4 regions of the Streptomyces sp. NPDC058052 genome follow, and region 3 is predicted to be linked to each of the others. Evidence: riboswitches for the same ligand, from Rfam matches in the RefSeq annotation. Region 3 holds a riboswitch; each other region holds the start of a gene.

Region 1 (3,198 bases), on a different contig from region 3:
TCTGCGCGTCGCAGAGGATGGGGGCGCCGGCCTGGAGGGCCGCGCGGGCGCGGGAGACGACCGCGGGGGAGTACGCGATGTCCCGGACGAGGTCGGTCATGCCGCAGGCGTGGATCATGCGGACGGCGACGGTGGCGACGTCGGCGGGCAGGGCGCCGAGGTCCGCCTCGGCGCGGATCGTGGCGAAGGAGCGGCGGTAGATCTCGGCGCCGTCCTTCTCGTACTCGTACATCATCGGCTCTCCATCGGTCTCTGGCGGGCCGCCGCGACGGCCTCGGCCAGGGCGGAACGGGGGACGGGGGCGCCGTCCAGCAGGTAGGTGTCGGAGTCCCGTGCGGTGACCTCGATCCGGAGGCCGTGCGGATGCCCGCAGCGGCGCTCGCAGCCGGAGTAGTGCACGGGCAGCGGTCCGCCGGGCGCGCGCGCCGCGTCCGCCCGCACGTCGGCGAGGGACTTGGCGCAGCCGGGGGTCCCGGTGCAGGCGGTGACGCCGGTGCCGGGGGCGGCGGGGTCGGTGATCAGGCCGTGGGCGGCGAGCGCGGGGAGCAGGTCCGGGGACGGCCCCACGACGACCACCCCGCGCCACGGGGTGAGCCGCACCTCGGCCGCGCCCCCGCCGAGCGCCCGCAGCTGGGCGGCGGTCAGCCGGCCGAGGGGGGCGAGGACGTGGAGGGCGTGGCCGCCGAGCGGGCCGGGTGCGGGCGGGAGCGCCGGCGGAGGGGAGGAGGAGGGTACGGGCTCCGCGGCGATCCCCGCGCGGGCCAGGGCACCGGCCCACTCCGGGAGGTGCCCGGCGGGGAGCTCGCGCGGGCGCCAGGCACCGGTGCCGGCGGCCTCGGCGGCGTCGAGGAAGGCGAGCGCGCAGGCGAGCGCGGCCGGGACGGCGTCGGCGGCGGGCAGCCGGAAGGTCCGGGCGCCGGCCGTCAGGAGCGCGGCGCCGCCCGGTGCTGCGATCAAGGTCACATCGCCGCCGAGGCCGGTGACGTCGCCGCGGCCGTCGTCGAGGACGAAGAGGAAGCGGCCGGAGAGGGCCGCCGCGCGGGGCTCCGCGCAGAGCGCCGCGTCCAGGGCGCGGGCCCACAACTGGACGTCGGCGTGGCCGAGTCCGTCGAGTCCGGAGGCGGGGGAGGCGACGATGTTCCGCACCCGCTCGTGGGTGGGGGAGGGCAGCAGTCCGGCGTCGGCGAGGAGCGCGGCGAGGCGGGCGCCGCAGCCGTCGCGCAGACCGCGCAGCTCGGCGTTGCCGCGCGAGGTGACGGAGAGGCTGCCGTCGCCCAGGTCCTCGGCGGCGGCCGCCAGCACATCGAGCTGACGACTCGTCAATCGCCCTGCGGGAAGGCGGAGTCGGGCGAGGGGACCGTCGGCGGCTGCGTGCAGCCGGAGCGCCCCCGGGCACGCGTCGCCTCGGTCCCGTATGCGAGGTTCGCCCGCTTCGGGCGGGCTGGGCGGGGTCGGCGGCATGGCGGCGAGCATACCCACGGGGAACCGGGCGGCCACCGAGTGTGATCCGGCCGACTCCCCGACCCTCTCCGGCCCGCCGACGCCACGATCTACTATGCAGATCGGCATGGGGTCCCAGGACCCCGGGGAGGAAGCCCGGTGAGAATCCGGCGCGGTCCCGCCACTGTGAGCCCGAGCCGGCGACGGCCCGGGTGAGTCAGGAACTCCCTTCCCCACGCTCTCGGCTTCGCTCGAGCGAGGGGAGGCCCCAACCCAACGACCACCCGGGGCGCGGACAACCCCGAGGAAGGCCCGAGCCTCGCCATGCTCCTGCTGCTGTCGCACTCCGACACCGACCTGCTCAGCGCCCGCGCGGCCAACGCGGCCGCGCCCGAGGGCCCGGTCCCGTACCGCTTCGCCAACCCCTCCCGGCTTCCGCTCGCCGACCTCCCCGGCCTCCTCGACGGCGCCGACCTCGTCGTCGTCCGCCTCCTCGGCGGCGTCCGCTCCTGGCAGGAGGGCCTCGACGCGGTCCTCGCCACCGGCAGGCCCGTCGTCGTCCTCAGCGGCGAACAGGCCCCCGACGCCCAGCTGATGGCCGCCTCCACCGTGCCGGTCGGCGTCGCCACCGAGGCGCACGCCTACCTCGCCCACGGCGGCCCCGCCAACCTGGAGCAGCTGGCCCGCTTCCTCTCCGACACCGTCCTCCTCACCGGCCACGGCTTCGAGGCCCCGGCCGCCGCCCCCACCTGGGGCCCCCTGGACCGGGCCGCCCGGGACGTGCCCGGCCCGACGATCGCCGTGCTCTACTACCGCGCCCACCACATGAGCGGGAACACCGCCTTCGTCGGCGCCCTCTGCGACGCGATCGAGGACGCCGGGGCCCGCCCCCTCCCGCTCTACGTGGCCTCCCTGCGCGCCCCCGAGGAGGAGCTGCTCGCCGTCCTCCGCGGCGCCGACGCCATCGTCACCACCGTCCTCGCCGCCGGCGGCACCAAGCCGGCCGCCGCCCAGGCGGGCGGCGACGAGGAGGCATGGGACGCGGGCGCGCTCGCCGCGCTCGACGTGCCGGTGCTCCAGGCGCTCTGCCTCACCGGCTCGCGCTCCGCCTGGGAGGAGAACGACGAGGGCCTGTCGCCGCTGGACGCGGCCAGCCAGGTCGCCGTCCCCGAGTTCGACGGGCGCCTCATCACCGTCCCGTTCTCCTTCAAGGAGATCGACGCCGACGGCCTGCCCGCCTACGTCGCCGACGCCGAGCGCGCCGCCCGCGTGGCCGGCATCGCCGTCCGCCACGCCCGCCTCCGGCACATCCCGAACGCCGAGAAGAAGCTGGCGCTCGTCCTCTCCGCGTACCCCACCAAGCACTCCCGCATCGGCAACGCGGTCGGCCTCGACACCCCCGCCTCCGCCGTCTCCCTGCTGCGCCGGCTGATCGCCGAGGGCTACGACTTCGGCCCGGAGGAGGACCTCCCCGGCCTGGTCTCCGGCGACGGCGACGAGCTGATCTACGCCCTCATCGAGGCCGGCGGCCACGACCAGGAGTGGCTCACCGAGGAGCAGCTGGCGAAGAACCCGGTCCGCATCCCGGCCGCCGACTACAAGCGCTGGTACGCCGAGCTCCCGGCCGAACTGCGCGAGCGGGTCGAGGAGCACTGGGGCCCGGCCCCCGGCGAGATGTTCCTCGACCGCTCCCGGAACCCGGAGGGCGACATCGTCCTCGCGGCCCTCCGCCGCGGGAACCTCCTCGTCCTCATCCAG
Region 2 (3,198 bases), on a different contig from region 3:
GCCGCACACCGCGAGTCCGGCACCGCAGACGGCCGCGAGCAGGGTGCGCGGCAGCCGCAGGTCCCACACGATGCCGTCGCGGATCGGGCTCAGCCCGGACGGGTTCCCGCCGAGGCGGGAGGCGACGACGGACCAGGCGTCCGCGACGCGGATGTCCGCCGGACCGATGGTGAGGGCCAGGGCGACGGAGGCGCACAGAAGGAGGATCCCGGCGGCCCCGGCGACGGGCGGCAGCGCCCGGGAGGCACGGAGGACGGTCCGTCCGGAGCCTTCCGTCGTACGGGAGTCGTCGGCCGTCCGTCCGGAGCGTGCCGTCGTGCGGGAGCCGTCGGCCGTCCGTCCGGAGTCTCCCGCCGTACGGGACCGGGTCACTTCGCGAGCCCGTACGTCCGCAGCGCGGCGGCCACCTGCTCGATGCCCTCGACGGTGCGGATCGTGGGGTTCATGGCCTGGCCGCTGAGGATCACGTACCGCTTCTTCCGCACCGCCGTCATGTTCCGGGTGACGGGGTGGGACTCCAGGAACTCGATCTTCTTCGCGGCGCTCTCGGCCGACTGGGCCTTGCGGGTCAGATCGGCGATCACCAGCACGTCGGGGTCGCGGTCGGCGACGGTCTCCCAGTTGATCTGCGGCCACTCCTCCTTCGTGTCGTCGAAGACGTTCTTCACGCCGAGCACCCCGCTGACGATCCCCGGCGCGCCGCAGCATCCGGCCATGTAGGGCCCCTGGGAGTCCGAGAACCAGTAGAGGACGGAGGCGCCGGCGAAGTCGGCGCCGGCCGTGGCCTTCGTGACGCGGGCGCGGAGTTCGCCGACGAGCTTCTCGCCGCGCTCCGGGACGCCGAAGATTCTGGCCAGGTCGCGGACCTCGCCGTACACGGTGTCCATGGTCAGCGGCGCGGTCCGGACGCCGTCGCCGTCGCCGCTGTTGTCCTTGCCGACGCAGTCGGTGGGGGAGAGGTAGGTGGGAACGCCGAGCCGCGTGAACCGCTCCCTGGGCGCCACACCGCCCTTGCCCAGCGTGTAGAGGAAGGAAGCGCTGACGAAGTCGGGTTCGGTGTCGAGCACCTTCTCGAACGACGGGTAGCGCTCGGCGAGCCGGGGGACGGTGGCGTTCGCCTTCTCCAGGCCCTTCAGGACGGGATCCGTCCAGGTGGCCGTGCCCACCATGCGGTCGGCGAGGCCGAGCGAGAAGAGGATCTCGGCCGAGCCCTGGTCGAGGGCGACGGCGCGGCGCGGCGTGTGGGCGACCTCGACCCGCTGCCCGCAGTTGTCGAGGGCGACGGGGCCCGGTCCGGAGGCCGGCCCCTTCCCTCCGGCCGGGGCCGCGGGGGCGCCGGCGCCGCAGCCGGCCACGAGAACGGCGCCGGCCACGAGCAGCACGGCGGAACGGACGGGAGGTGCGAAGGGCACGGTGGGGAGTCCTCTGCGTCACGGCTCATGCGCGGAGCCTGTCGTACGGTGCTCCCCGGACGGCGACCCGCGCCCCCCGGGGCGCCAGCAGGTCTTCGGACTCGGGATCGTCCGGACGGGACGCCTTCCCAGACCCCTCGGGGGTCCAGTGGCCGATGTCCCGCCCGTCACCCTCACCGCTGCGCGTCAGCTCCGGATTCCCACCGGATTCCCTGACCCGTGCACGTACCGCGTCGGTGCGTACAGAGGTGCGACTGGCCCGGGCAAGCTACCACAGAGGGATCTTGGTGCCGCCCCGCGGGTCAGGCGCGGTGCGCGACCGCCGCCAGGGCGTTCCTGACCTCCTGGGCCACGCGGGCCGCGTCGTCGGGGTTGTTCACGACGTCCGTGTGGTTCATGTCGACGACGAGGACGTCGCTGGCGGAGTAGTGCTGGTGCACCCACTCGTCGTAACCGGTCCACAGCGTGCGGTAGTACTCGACGAGGCTCTCGTCCTGCTCGAAGTCGCGTCCGCGCAGCCCGATCCGGTGCAGCACCGTCTCGAAGTCCGCCTTGAGGTAGACCATGAGGTCGGGCGCCTTGCGGTACGGCAGGCCCTCGATCTCGCGCATCATCTCGTCGAGCAGGCCCTCGTAGACCTGCATCTCCAGGGAGCTGATCCGGCCGAGGTCGTGGTTGACCTTGGCGAAGTACCAGTCCTCGTAGATCGACCGGTCGAGCACGCTGTCGTCCTGCTTGTACGCCTCCTTGATCGCGGCGAACCGCGTCTGCAGGAAGTACAGCTGGAGCAGGAAGGGGTAGCGCTTCGCCTGGATCTCCTCGGGGCTCGCCGAGTAGAACAGCGGGAGGATCGGGTTGTCGTCCACGCTCTCGTAGAAGACCTCGGTGCCCAGCTCCTTCGCGAGCAGCTCGGCCACACTCGTCTTGCCGATCCCGATCATGCCTCCGACGCAGATCACCGGCATACCTCACTTCTCCCTGGGGGTCTTCTGTACGTGGACGGGGAGATGGGCCTCCCGTACCACTGAGACGCGCGCCGGTGGTCAGGCGATTCCCCGGGCTTTCGTGATCAACGTCATGTGGTCCTTCGGGGCCGGGACCCCTCCCTGGACCGGATCGCTCTCCTCGACCGGTGGGCCGGCCGTTCCGCGACCACCGCTCGTCGCGGCAGGTCGCGGCCCCGCAGCCGCGTTGAATTTTAGATGACGATCCGGCGCGGGCGAGCCGCCGCTTCCGGGCGGCCGGGTTCGGGCCGCCGGCCCGTGCCGGAGCCCGGCCGGCGGCGCGGTGTCCTGCGCGCCGCCGGCCGGGCGGGGGGCCTGGCCCGCTCCGGTCGCGGGCCCCGGCAGGGAGGGGTCAGGGGCAGCTGATGCGGGTGTCGGAGGGGTCCGTGGTGCAGGTGTCCGTGTTGAGGCCGCCGTTCGCGGTGTCGTTGCCGGCCACGCCGTCCACCGTGTTCAGGGTGTCGTTGCCGTAGTCGCCGAGGAGGGTGTCGGAACCCGGACCGCCGATCAGGGTGTCGTTGTGGTAGCTGCCGTCCGCCCGGTCGTTGCCCGGCCCGGCGTGGACGGTGTCGTTGCCGAAGCCCGCGTTGACGGTGTCGTTGCCGCTGAGCGCGCAGATCACATCACCGGCGTACGTGCCGTTCAGGGTGTCGGCGCCGCTGGTCCCGATGATCGTGCAGCCACGGCTGTTGTCCACCGTGGTGGCGCGGGTCGCGGTGTTGTTGCCCGGCGTCGGGTCGGACTGGGCGGCGCTGACCGTCGCGGTGTCCGTGAGGGTGCCC
Region 3 (3,198 bases):
TGACGTACTGGTGGGACATCCCGCAGTGGATCTCCGCCCTCGTCTTCACCGTGATCCTCTACGGCGCCAACCTGATCTCCGTGAAGCTCTTCGGCGAGCTGGAGTTCTGGTTCTCCATGGTCAAGGTCACCGCCATCATCGGCATGATCCTGATCTGCGCCGGCATCCTCACCCTCGGCTTCTCCGACGCCGGTGACACCGCCTCCATCACCCACCTGTGGGACCTCGGCGGCTTCTTCGCCGGCGAGAACGGCATCGCCTCCACCCTCATGACCCTCCAGATGGTCATGTTCGCCTTCCTCGCGGTCGAGCTGGTCGGCGTCACCGCCGGCGAGTCGAAGGACCCGAAGACCGTCCTGCCCAAGGCCATCAACACCGTGCCGTGGCGCATCGCCGTCTTCTACGTCGGCGCGCTCATCATGATCCTGTCGGTCGTCCCGTGGACCCACTTCAAGCCGGGCGTCTCGCCGTTCGTCGCCGCCTTCGAGGAGATGGGCCTCCAGGCCGGCGCCGCCATCGTCAACTTCGTCGTCCTGACGGCCGCGCTCTCCTCCTGCAACTCGGGCATGTACTCCACCGGCCGCATGCTGCGCGACCTCGCGCTCAACGGCCAGGGCCCGAAGCTCTTCACCCGCCTGACCAAGCGCGGCACCCCGCTCGTCGGCACCACCTTCTCGGCCGCGCTGATGATGGTCGGCGTCTGGATCAACTACCAGTGGCCCGGCGACGCCTTCAACTACGTCGTCTCCTTCGCCACCATCTCCGGCATGTGGGCCTGGATCATGATCCTGGTCTGCCAGATCCGCTACCGCCTCAAGGCCGACCGCGGCGAACTGCCCCAGTCCTCCTTCAAGGCCCCCGGCGGCATCTGGGCCAGCGTCTTCGCCCTCGCCTTCATCGGCCTGGTCGTCGTGACCATGGGCATGGACGCGGGCAACCGCGTCGCCCTCTACGGCGCCCCGGTCTGGGGTCTGCTCCTCGCCGTCTCCTACCTGGTCCTCAAGGCCCGCAACCCCGAGGGCGCCGCCTTCGTCAAGCGGTCGTAACAAGGGTCGCGTCCAGCATCCGGGCCGTTCCGTACCACTCCTCGGTACGGAACGGCCCGTCTGCTTATCCTGTCGGCATGCTGACCATCACCCGGGCCCTGTACGACCGGATCGTGGAACACGCCCGCGCGGACCACCCCGACGAAGCCTGCGGCGTCGTCGCGGGACCGGTCGGCGCGGGCCGCCCCGAGCGGTTCATCCCGATGCTCAACGCCGCCCGCTCGCCCACCTTCTACGAGTTCGACTCCGCCGACCTCCTCAAGCTCTACCGCGAGATGGACGACCGGGACGAGGAGCCCGTGATCATCTACCACTCGCACACGGCGACCGAGGCGTACCCGTCCCGCACCGACATCACCTACGCCAACGAGCCCGGCGCCCACTACGTGCTCGTCTCCACGGCCGACACCGACGCCGCCGGACCCTTCCAGTTCCGCTCGTACACGATCGTCGACGGCGTCGTGACGGAGGAGGACGTGAAGGTCGTCGAGGAGTACGCGTAGCCGTACCCCTCCCCGCGCGTCCGGACCAGTAGTCTGTGCGCGACCTTTCAGGGCGGCAGGACCCAGGAAGCCGGTGACGAATCCGGCGCGGTCCCGCCACTGTGACCGGCCCCCGCCCGGGGGCCGCCAGCCAGGAACTGACCTGCCGCCTTCTCACCACCGATCGGGGACGTGGAAATCCCCGGAGGAGGCTCCGCCATGACCTGGCGTCACCGGCTGCCGCTCGCCGCCGCCCTGCTGCCCCTGCTCGCCGCCTGCACCGCCGCCCCCGCGAGCGCCCCCGGCACCGCGAAGCCCGCGCCCGGCTTCCCGTACGAGATCACCAACTGCGGCACGACCACCACCCTCCAGGCCCCGCCGAAGCGCGCGGTCACCATGAACCAGCACGTCACCGAGGTGATGCTCGCCCTCGGCCTGGAGAAGTCCCTCGCCGGCACCGCCTACCTCGACGACGCCGTCCTCCCCGCCTACGCGAAGGCGTACCGCTCCGTCCCCGTCCTCGCGAAGGAGTACCCCTCCAAGGAGGCCCTCCTCGCCGCGAACCCCGACTTCGTCTACGGCGGCTACACCAGCGCCTTCGACGCCAAGGCCGGCCGGAGCAGGGACGACCTGGCCGACGCCGGCGTCGCCACCCGCCTCAACACCGAGTACTGCACCACCGGCGCCGTCTCCGTCGACGACCTCTACCGCGAGATCACCGAGGTCGGCCGCACCTTCGGCGTCCCCGACCGCGCCGAACGGTGGAACGAGGACGCCCGCGCCACCCTCGCCGCCACCGGCCGGCGGATCGAAGGCGTGGAACCGGTCTCCGTCTTCGTCTACGACAGCGGCGACAAGACCGCCTTCACCGCCGGCGGCCGGGGCATCGGCAACGACGTCATCGCCCGCGCCGGCGGCCGCAACGTCTTCGCCGACCTCGACAAGCCCTTCGGCGACGCCTCCTGGGAGGAGGTCGTCGCCCGCAGGCCCGAGGTCGTCCTCATCTACGACTACGGCTCCACCACCGTCGAGCAGAAGAAGCGCCGCCTCCTCGACGACCCCGCCCTCAAGGACGTCCCCGCGATCAGGAACCACCGCTTCGCCGTCCTCCCGCTCTCCGACACCGTCCTCGGCGTCCGCGTCCCCGCCGCCGTCGGCAAGCTCGCCGCCCAGCTCCACCCGGCCACCCGCCGATGACCACCGGAACCCGCCCCGCCCGCCCGGAGACCGCCCCCGCCCCCGCGCGGCGGCCCGCGCCCGGGCGGGCCCGGTACACCGCCGTCGTCGCCGGACTCCTCGCCGCGCTCGCGGCCGCCGTCCTCGCCTCCCTCGCGCTCGGCTCCGTACGGATCCCGCCCGGCCAGGTGCTCGACGCCCTGACCGGGCGGGCCGGCCCCTCCCCGTACCGCACGATCGTCCTCGACGTACGGCTGCCCCGGGTCCTGCTCGGCGCCGTCGTCGGCGCCGGGCTCGCGGTCGTCGGCGCCGTCCTCCAGGCCCTCGTACGGAACCGGCTCGCCGACCCCTTCCTGCTCGGGATCTCCTCCGGCGCCTCCACCGGCGCCGTCCTCGTCATCGTCCTCGGCATCGGGGCGACGACCGCCCTCGCCCTCCCCGCCGGCGCCTTCGCCGGCTCCCTCCTCGCCCTCGTCCTCGTCTACGGACTCGCT
Region 4 (3,198 bases), on a different contig from region 3:
GTGCGGCGGGTGCTGGACGCCCGCCGGGTGCCGGTCGCGCGGACGCTGGTCGGGAACTACGTGACCTCGCTCGACATGGCGGGGTGCTCGGTGACGGTGTGCGCGGCGGACGAGGAGCTGCTGCGGCTGTGGGACGCGCCGGTGTCGACGGCCGCGCTGCGCTGGGGACGGTGAGCGGGCGATGACGGAGACCTACGGCGCCGCGTTCGTGGTGCGCTGGATGGGAGCGGTGGCGGAGGCGGTGGACCGCGAGGCCGGCCGGCTGACCGAGCTCGACGCGGCGATCGGCGACGCGGACCACGGCGCCAACCTGCGGCGCGGGTTCACGGCGGTGGCCGGGACGCTGGCGGAGGAACCGCCCGCGACACCGGGCGCGGTCCTCGTCGCCGCCGGACGGCAGCTGATTTCCACGGTGGGCGGGGCCTCCGGCCCGCTGTACGGGACACTGCTGCGGCGGGCCGGCAAGGCGCTCGGCGAGGCCGGTGAGGTCACACGGGCCGAACTCGCTCAGGCGCTGGCGGCCGGCGTCGCGGCCGTCGGGCAGCTCGGCGGGGCCGTCCCGGGCGACAAGACGATGCTGGACGCGCTGACCCCCGCGGTGGCGGCCCTGCCCGAGTCCTTCGCGGCGGCCCGCACCGCCGCCGGGGAAGGCGCCCTCGCGACCGTCCCGCTGCGCGCCCGCAAGGGGCGGGCCAGCTATCTCGGCGAGCGGTCGGTCGGACACCAGGACCCGGGGGCGACGTCCTCCGCCCTGCTGTTCGCCGCGCTGGAGGAGGTGGCGGCCGGATGAGCGCGGACCGGGTCGGCATCGTGCTGGTCTCGCACAGCGCGGCCGTCGCGGCGGCGGTCGCGGAGCTGGCGCGGGGACTCGCCGGCGGCGGCGACCTGGCACCGCTCGCGGCGGCGGGCGGTGCGCCCGACGGCGGGCTCGGCACGAGCGCCGACCTGGTCACCGCGGCCGCGCGGGACGTCGACGCGGGGGCCGGGGTGGCCGTCCTGGTGGACCTGGGCAGCGCGGTCCTCACCGTGAAGGCGCTCCTCGCGGAGGGCGACGAACTCCCGGAGGGCACACGGCTCGTGGACGCCCCCTTCGTGGAGGGCGCGGTGGCCGCCCTGGTGACGGCGAGCGCCGGCGGCGACCTCGCCGCGGTGACGGCCGCGGCCTCGGAGGCGTACGGCTACCGCAAGGTCTGACGGGCCCCGGCGGCGGATCCGGTACGGGGACTCCGCAGCGCACGTGACCGACCCCGCATTGTGATGAAGCAGGTCAACACACTAATGTCACAGCGCCTTGGTGTTCGGGAAACCGGTGCAGTACCGGTGCGGCCCTCGCCACTGTGATCGGGAGGTCCGGCTCCATCCCCTCGGGGAAGCCACTGCTCCGCCGCGGGAGACCGTCGCGGGGTGGGAAGGCGGAGTCGGGCGTCACTACCGTCAGCCAGGAGACCGGCCAGGGCGCGTTGTCCATCCACGAGGTGCTGGAGAGGGTCTCCCGATCATGCATATCGCCGAGGGGTATCTGCCCCCCGTCCATGCGGCCGCCTGGGGCGTCGCGTCGGCCCCGTTCGTCGTCCACGGCGTCCGCGCGCTCACCCGCGAGGTGCGCGCCAACCCCGAGTCCACCCTGCTGCTCGGCGCCTCCGGCGCCTTCACGTTCGTCCTGTCCGCGCTCAAACTGCCGTCGGTGACGGGAAGTTGTTCCCACCCGACGGGTACGGGGCTCGGTGCCATCCTGTTCCGGCCGCCGATCATGGCGGTGCTCGGGACGATCACGCTGCTGTTCCAGGCGCTGCTGCTCGCCCACGGCGGGCTGACCACGCTGGGGGCGAACGTCTTCTCGATGGCGATCGTCGGGCCCTGGGCGGGATACGGCGCCTATGTGCTGCTGAAGCGGTCCGGAGCGCCGCTGATGGTGAGCGTGTTCTTCGGCGCGTTCGTCGCCGACCTGTCGACGTACTGCGTGACCAGCGTCCAGCTGGCCGTCGCGTTCCCCGACCCGGGCAGCGGCATCGCCGGTTCGCTGGCGAAGTTCGGCTCCATCTTCGCGGTGACGCAGATCCCGCTCGCCGTGAGCGAGGGGCTGCTGACCGTCCTGGTGGTGCGGCTGCTCACGCAGTCCAGCAAGGGCGACCTGCTGCGGCTCGGCGTGCTCGCCCGGCCGAAGTCCGAGCGACGCGAGGAGGCGGCGGCGTGATGAGCCGGAACGCGAAGATCAACACCCTGCTGCTGGCGCTCGTGGCGGCGCTGGCGGTGCTGCCGCTGGCGCTCGGTCTCGGCGACCACAAGGAGGAGCCGTTCACCGGCGCCGACGCGGAGGCCGAGACGGCGATCACGGAGATCCGGCCGGACTACGAGCCGTGGTTCAGCCCGCTGTACGAGCCGCCGTCCGGCGAGATCGAGTCGGCGCTGTTCGCCCTCCAGGCGGCGCTCGGCGCCGGTGTCCTCGCCTACTACTTCGGGCTGCGGCGCGGCCGGAGGCAGGGCGAGGAGCGGGCCGCGGCCCGCGAGGAGAGCGGCGCCCCGGGCGCGGGCGCGGACGCGTAGCCGCCGATGCTGCCGATCGACGCGGCGGCGCACAGCAGTCGCTGGCGCCGCCGCCATCCGGCGGAGAAGGCCGTGCTCGGCTTCGGCCTGACCCTCTGCGCGGTGTGTCTGCCGCCGTGGCCCGGGGCGCTCCTGGTCGCGGCGGCCACGCTCTCCGTGCTGCTCGGCCCGGCCGGTGTGCCGGGGCGGCAGCTGTGGCGGGCCTTCCGGATCCCGCTGGGCTTCTGCGTCACGGGCGCCGTCCCGCTGCTGTTCGCGGTGGGCGGGCCCGGCGGCGCCGTGGCCTGGGCTCCGGACGGGCCGGCGCACGCCGGGGAACTGTTGCTGCGGACGGCCTCGGCCTCGCTGGGCGTGCTGCTGTTCGCGTTCACCACGCCGGTGTCCGACGTGCTGCCGCGCCTGGTGCGGGCCAGGGTGCCGGCGCCGGTGGTGGACGTGGCCCTGGTGATGTACCGGATCGTGTTCCTGCTGCTCGACGCGCAGGCCAAGGTGCGGCAGGCGCAGGCGGCGCGGCTCGGGGCGACGACCCGGGCGGCCGTCTGGCGGTCGCTGGCCGGGCTCGGCGCGACCTCGTTCGTGCGGGCCTTCGACCGGGCGCAGCGGCTGCAGACCGGTCTGGCCGGGCGCGGCTACGACGGGACGCTGCGGGTGCTG

The links. A riboswitch is a leader RNA that binds a small molecule or an ion and turns the genes downstream of it on or off. The one in region 3 is predicted to bind cobalamin.
Region 1: linked by a shared signal. The riboswitch ahead of cobN (cobaltochelatase subunit CobN) and the one ahead of ACFVU3_RS25505 (ABC transporter substrate-binding protein) in region 3 are both predicted to bind cobalamin.
Region 2: linked by a shared signal. The riboswitch ahead of ACFVU3_RS19745 (ABC transporter substrate-binding protein) and the one ahead of ACFVU3_RS25505 (ABC transporter substrate-binding protein) in region 3 are both predicted to bind cobalamin.
Region 4: linked by a shared signal. The riboswitch ahead of ACFVU3_RS30105 (energy-coupling factor ABC transporter permease) and the one ahead of ACFVU3_RS25505 (ABC transporter substrate-binding protein) in region 3 are both predicted to bind cobalamin.

Annotation. Positions count from the first base shown of each region.
Region 1 covers NZ_JBHVRX010000005.1:113,623-116,820, forward strand. Annotated here, with positions in the region: gene ACFVU3_RS09355 (precorrin-8X methylmutase) at 1-232, opposite strand, end outside; gene ACFVU3_RS09360 (cobalamin biosynthesis protein CobG) at 232-1,473, opposite strand; cobalamin riboswitch at 1,553-1,686, shown strand; gene cobN (cobaltochelatase subunit CobN) at 1,765-3,198, shown strand, end outside.
Region 2 covers NZ_JBHVRX010000013.1:110,406-113,603, forward strand. Annotated here, with positions in the region: gene ACFVU3_RS19740 (FecCD family ABC transporter permease) at 1-234, opposite strand, end outside; gene ACFVU3_RS19745 (ABC transporter substrate-binding protein) at 369-1,412, opposite strand; cobalamin riboswitch at 1,502-1,626, opposite strand; gene ACFVU3_RS19750 (deoxynucleoside kinase) at 1,715-2,377, opposite strand; gene ACFVU3_RS19755 (calcium-binding protein) at 2,769-3,198, opposite strand, start outside.
Region 3 covers NZ_JBHVRX010000020.1:47,043-50,240, reverse strand. Annotated here, with positions in the region: gene ACFVU3_RS25515 (amino acid permease) at 1-1,046, shown strand, start outside; gene ACFVU3_RS25510 (Mov34/MPN/PAD-1 family protein) at 1,124-1,549, shown strand; cobalamin riboswitch at 1,572-1,710, shown strand; gene ACFVU3_RS25505 (ABC transporter substrate-binding protein) at 1,748-2,725, shown strand; gene ACFVU3_RS25500 (FecCD family ABC transporter permease) at 2,722-3,198, shown strand, end outside.
Region 4 covers NZ_JBHVRX010000027.1:79,652-82,849, forward strand. Annotated here, with positions in the region: gene dhaK (dihydroxyacetone kinase subunit DhaK) at 1-174, shown strand, start outside; gene dhaL (dihydroxyacetone kinase subunit DhaL) at 182-790, shown strand; gene ACFVU3_RS30100 (PTS-dependent dihydroxyacetone kinase phosphotransferase subunit DhaM) at 787-1,194, shown strand; cobalamin riboswitch at 1,248-1,470, shown strand; gene ACFVU3_RS30105 (energy-coupling factor ABC transporter permease) at 1,499-2,194, shown strand; gene ACFVU3_RS30110 (energy-coupling factor ABC transporter substrate-binding protein) at 2,194-2,544, shown strand; gene cbiQ (cobalt ECF transporter T component CbiQ) at 2,551-3,198, shown strand, end outside.